Linked DNA regions of Sporosarcina pasteurii. The protein of the gene in region 1 interacts with the protein of each later gene in a pairwise test. Links are inferred from orthologs where the notes say so. Each region holds a gene or a part of one and is shown in the gene's direction. Other genes may lie near its edges.

Region 1 (3,008 bases):
GTACATATCTTTATTCCAAAATAAAGCCAATGAACGCACGGCCACGGGTAATGTATAAAACTCCCCATCCAATTCGTACGGTTGAATCATATCCACATAGTAATCTGAAATTTCTTCTTTACTCATAAACTCTTCGCGAATCGGTTGGATATAATCCATATCCACATATTTTGAAATCCACCCATTATAAATATTCAGTATATCCGGCCTATCTCCAGCTTCAACTGCCGCAAATATTTTATTTTGATATTGATCGTATGGAAAATCTTGCGCTACGACTTTAATATCCGGATTCTCTTTTTCAAAATCGGCTATAATCTTATCAATCTGCTCAACTTTGGTTGGGAATGTGTACTGCCAATACGTAATTTCCGTTACTTCTGAATTGCCTTTACTTTCTTTAGAATCCTTACTTGAACAAGCTACTAATAAAATCGATCCTATGAACAAAGTAAACAGCATCGCGAATACCTTCTTCATTTCCTCATCCTTTCATTTATTAAATTTTGCATCCCTGTAAATTATTTGACGCGTGATTTACAAAATCGAGTACATGCTAAGGTCAATTCATCCCATTTTCACTGTAGATCAATCGTCACGGAGTCTCGCACTTTTTTTTACAATTCCCCTTCATTGATTGTATTCCTTCATTCCTAATATCATGCGGAAATTGTGCTCATTAAATTATCTAAATGCATACCCCCTTTTGCACCGTTGTTCATCACAATAAACTGCAACATACAACGCACTCAAACAGCTGACGAAAAATTAACAATTCCCGAACAATAGATTAATACTAGATTAACAATCGAAAGATAGAATGAAATTGAACGATATTTCAAAGGAGGAATTGGATTGAAGAAAACGTTTAAGAAAAAGAGTATGATCCTAGCAATTGCTGGAAGTTTACTTGTAGGAAGTTTTGCGGGAAACGCAGCTTTTCAACCCGCTGAAGCAAAAAATCCTCAATCGAACGAAAAGGTAGAAAATGTGATTTTCATGATTCCAGATGGATACTCTACTGCGTATGCGACAAATTATCGCTTGTACAAAGGGGAAGAATCAGTCATGGATTCACATCTAGTTGGTATGCACCGGACTTACTCTGCTAACTCGGAAGTGACGGATTTTGCTGCTGCCGGTACTGCGATGGCTACTGGAGTAAAAACGAACAACGGGGTGATTGGGATTGATCCTGAGGGGAATAAACACACTTCAATTTTACAGGCAGCCGAGAAGAGCGGAAAATCTACAGGATTAGTCGCAACTTCAACGATTACCCATGCCACACCAGCGGCTTTCGCTTCAGAAGTTGAATCGCGCGCAAACGAGGCAGCTATTGCACCACAACTCCTTGAAAATGATGTCGATGTCCTCCTAGGTGGCGGTAAAAAGTATTTTAGTAATGAACTTTTAAATAAAGCACAAAAAAATGGTTATGAAATTGTATCCGATGCACAATCGATGAGTAATCTAAAGAAAGTGGACAAGTTAATCGGTCTCTTCGCGGAAGATAGTTTAACTCCTGAATTAGATCGTGAGACGACTAATGAGCCAAGTTTGCAAGAAATGACAGCCGCAGCTATCGAAGTTTTAAGTAAAAATAAAGACGGATTCTTCTTAATGGTTGAAGGCAGTCAAATCGATTGGGCTGGCCACGCAAACGATGCAGCATGGGCGATGAAAGATACCGAAGCGTTTGAAGATGCAGTCAAAGAAGCTTTAGATTTTGCAAAAAAAGATAAGAAAACATTAGTCGTTATCGCAAGTGATCATGACACAGGCGGTATGTCTGTCGGCGGTTACAATCAATCAGGTGCTAATTTGGACATCCTTAAAAATGTAACAGCTACTGGTGATTTTATGGCTGCTCAATTAAATGAAGAACGAAATAATATTCAAGAAGTTGTATTGGAACATACAGGCATTACATTAACTGAAGCCGAAATAAAACAAATTAAACAAGCAGGCAATCCAGCGCTTCAAATTAACTCAATCATTTCTAGGCATGCACTTGTTGGTTGGTCACATACTGGACATACGGGTGAAGACATCCCTATTTATGCTTATGGACCACAAGCCCATAAATTTGCTGGTCTTATCGAAAATACTGATTTCCCACAACTGATGGCCGAAGCAATGAAAATACCATTTAAGTAAATTTTGGTCACAATGGTAAAAGTAGTGCAAACCAATTTATGGTCTGCACTACTTTTTGGTTGTACTCTCTTCATCAAACTTTGATATATCTAGGTACCTATTACCATCGATAACAGTAAAAAATGATATCCCTACACGAAGATAACAGGAAGAAATTATACAGCAGCCACTTAATTTAATTAGCCGCCGTTACGCCAACAATATCTTCGGATTCGATAAGGTTTTATCTTGATCATCAAAATCCGTGCCCAATCATCAAAAATGACTGGATACCGATTTTTCTAGGGGGGTAAGCACTTCTTGTGACTGTAAAGCTTGCGTTTCTTCTACTTCCGCAGCTGCTTTTTCTTCTTCCGTTAATTTCGTGATTGTAAAGCCTGTCACCGCATAAATCATCCCAAGAATCGGAACAGCGAAATTTAAAATGGCATAGGGGCCGTATTGCACGACGCTAACTCCTAATGTCCCAAAAATAAAGACGCCGCATGTATTCCACGGAATGAAAACGGAGGTTAATGTTCCCCCGTCTTCCAATGAACGCGATAAGTTCTTGGAATGAAGCCCCATTTTACGATATGCACCACTAAACATTCTTGATGGTACAACAATCGAAATATATTGTTCTGAACATGAAGCATTCGTCATAAAACAAGCAGCAATCGTTGATACAATCAGTGATTTTGCTGATTTCACGATTTTTAATAGCTGATTCATCATCGACTGCAACATCCCCGAAAATTCCAAAATCCCACCGAAAGTCATCGCAACGATTGTCATTGAAACCGTATACATCATTGAATCCAAGCCGCCGCGATTGAATAGTTCATCGACCATTTCATTGCCTGTCG
Region 2 (3,150 bases), 1.2 Mb from region 1 along the record:
ATGCTAGGTCATAATTTCTTCGTATATACGGATGCTGACTCTGAAGAAACAAACATTGTTTATAAACGAAGAGATGGTAAGTACGGTTTAATCGAAACGAGTTAATTGTATAAATTGTATAAAGAGATTCTCCGTGTGTGAGACTACACGGAGAATCTTTTTTTGTTTAAGGACAAAATATATATAAACCGAATCAGTATTATGGGACGAGATAATGTTTATTGCTGCATTAATCAACAAATTACATATTAGATTGTAACCATGCAATAAGAAGTTCATTTAACAAGATAATAAAATAAAGATGTTAATTTACACAAAACTACACAGTTGAGACATTTGCACCTCGCATTTTGCAGTGTTAAAATGAAGGGTGAATTAAAATAGGATGTGACTTAAATGCTGAATGTATTAAGTAGAATATTCGATTCAAATAAAAGAGAGTTAAAACGATTAGAACGAGTGGCAAATCAAGTAGAAGCACTTGCTGAAGAAATGAAGCAACTATCAGATGAAGCGCTCACTAGTAAAACAGAAGAGTTTAAAGAGCGTCTCCTAAATGGTGAAACGTTAGAAGACCTTCAAGTAGAAGCATTTGCGGTCGTTCGTGAAGCTTCCCAACGTGTATTAAATATGTATCCATTCCGTGTGCAACTGATTGGTGCAGCAGCATTACATGAAGGAAATATTGCCGAGATGAAGACCGGTGAAGGTAAAACTTTAACTTCTACACTTGCAGTTTATTTAAATGCGTTGACAGGTAAAGGTGTGCACGTCATTACTGTAAACGAATATTTAGCAAGTCGTGATGCTGAGGAAATGGGGGTTCTTTATGAATTCCTAGGACTAACAGTTGGTTTAAACTTGAATAGTATGACAAAAGAAGAAAAACGTGAAGCATACGCAGCGGACATCACATATAGTACAAATAATGAACTTGGTTTTGACTATTTAAGAGATAATATGGTCCTGTATAGCCATGATAAAGTACAACGTCCGCTGTATTTTGCAGTCATTGACGAAGTCGACTCCATTTTAATTGACGAGGCGAGAACACCGCTAATTATTTCTGGTCAAGCGGCTAAAGCGGCAAATCTGTATCGACTGGCCAATACGTTTGTGACGACATTAAAAGCGGAAGAAGACTACTCGTATGACGAATCAACAAAAGGTGTTGTGTTAACAGAAAAAGGTGTTGAGAAAGCTGAAAAAGCGTTTAAAATCGACAATTTATTCGATTTAGACCATGTGGTGCTTTTACATGGCATTAACCAGGCATTGAAGGCACATGTAAGCATGCATATCGACATTGATTATGTTGTTGAGGACGGCGATGTGGTGATTGTTGACTCCTTCACAGGACGTCTCATGAAAGGACGTCGTTATAGTGATGGATTGCACCAGGCGATCGAGGCAAAGGAAGGATTAGAAGTCCAGAATGAGTCGATGACACTCGCAACAATCACTTTCCAGAACTATTTCCGTATGTATGAAAAGTTATCAGGGATGACAGGTACAGCGAAAACAGAGGAAGAAGAATTCCGTAATATTTATAATATGCAAGTTATCGAAATTCCTACAAATCGTCCAATTATCCGTGATGACCGTGCGGATCTAATTTATTCGACGATGGATGGGAAGTTTAAGGCGGTTGCTGAAGACATTAAAGAACGACATGAAAAAGGTCAGCCTGTTCTTGTAGGTACTGTAGCAATTGAAACGTCTGAAATTATTTCGGATTACTTGAAAAAATTTGGCGTTAAGCATGAAGTTTTGAACGCTAAGCAACATGAACGCGAAGCCGAAATTATTTTAAATGCCGGTCAACAAGGCGCGGTAACAATTGCGACAAACATGGCAGGTCGTGGTACTGATATTAAACTTGGCGAAGGGGTTATTGAAGCTGGCGGTTTAGCGGTCATTGGTACAGAAAGACACGAATCGCGCCGTATCGACAACCAATTACGTGGTCGTTCAGGTCGTCAAGGAGACCCAGGTGTTACACAGTTTTATTTATCCTTAGAAGATGATTTAATGCGTAGATTTGGTTCTGACCAAATGAAGTCTATGATGACAAGGCTTGGGATGGATGATTCTACGCCAATTCAGTCAAAAATGGTTTCTCGTTCAGTTGAATCGGCACAGCGCCGCGTTGAGGGGAATAACTTTGATGCACGTAAACGTCTACTACAATATGATGACGTTTTACGCCAACAACGTGAAGTCATTTATGAAGAACGAAATGAAGTACTTGAATCCGAAAACATAAAAGAAATTGTCGAAAAGATGATTTTGGGAGTCATTGACCGAACGGTTTCAGCCCATACGGCAAATGAAAGTCCTTCTGATTGGAACTTAAAAGGGCTTGAAGATTTCATCGCTGCAAACCTTCTTCCTGAAGGTCGAGTAACAGCAGCTGATTTTGAAGGAAAATCCCCTGAGCAAATTAAAGAATTAATTCAAGATAACGTAACGGAACGTTATCAGGAAAAAGAAGTAGAAATGACAGAAGAACGCATGCGCGAATTCGAAAAGGTCATAGTACTTCGTGCGATCGATATGAAATGGACGGACCATATCGATGCGATGGATCAGCTACGTCATGGGATTCATTTACGTGCATACGGTCAAACGGATCCGCTTCGTGAATATCAAAGTGAAGGATTTACAATGTTCGAAGATATGGTATTGGCCATTGAAAATGATGCGGCCCGTTTTGCGATGAAAGCGGAAATCCGCGATAACCTTGAACGTGAAGAAGTTGCAAAAGGTCAGGCAGTGAATCCTGATGAAGGCAACGAACAAAAGAAGCGTCAGCCAGTTCGTCGCTCAGTGAATATCGGACGAAACGATCCATGTACTTGCGGCAGCGGTAAAAAGTTTAAACATTGCCATGGCAGAAACTAATAAGAAGGCAATCGATTTTGGGAGGAATTTTTATGATGGAATTATCAGATGTACGGAACGAGCTTGACACTACAGCTAAGAAATTAGTGGACTTTAGGGGGTCTCTTTGACTTAGAAAATAAAGAGGCGCGCATCCAAGAGTTAGATGAGGTCATGACCGAACCAGGGTTTTGGGATGATCAAGAAGCGGCACAGAAAGTGATTAACGAGTCTAATTCCTTGAAAGATGTTGTTGGAGATTTTACG

The links. The genes of interacting proteins can lie anywhere in the genome.
Region 2: the proteins of AB1H92_RS05265 (region 1) and secA interact in binary tests that used the Escherichia coli proteins (3 or more experiments, as listed by UniProt). The link is inferred for Sporosarcina pasteurii from one-to-one orthologs.

The regions. Positions count from the first base shown.
Region 1 is NZ_CP160452.1:1,162,714-1,165,721, reverse strand. The notes cover bases 76-3,007. They hold AB1H92_RS05265 (alkaline phosphatase), read left to right. Parts: upstream 76-855; coding sequence 856-2,160; downstream 2,161-3,007. Other genes in these bases: nhaC (Na+/H+ antiporter NhaC), read right to left, coding at 2,416-3,007; AB1H92_RS05270 (extracellular solute-binding protein), read right to left, coding at 76-480. Outside these bases: more of AB1H92_RS05270, read right to left, coding at 1-75; more of nhaC, read right to left, coding at 3,008-3,008.
Region 2 is NZ_CP160452.1:2,346,976-2,350,125, reverse strand. The notes cover bases 77-3,150. They hold secA (preprotein translocase subunit SecA), read left to right. Parts: upstream 77-396; coding sequence 397-2,904; downstream 2,905-3,150. Other genes in these bases: hpf (ribosome hibernation-promoting factor, HPF/YfiA family), read left to right, coding at 77-105. Outside these bases: more of hpf, read left to right, coding at 1-76. UniProt on the Escherichia coli protein: Required for protein export, interacts with the SecYEG preprotein conducting channel.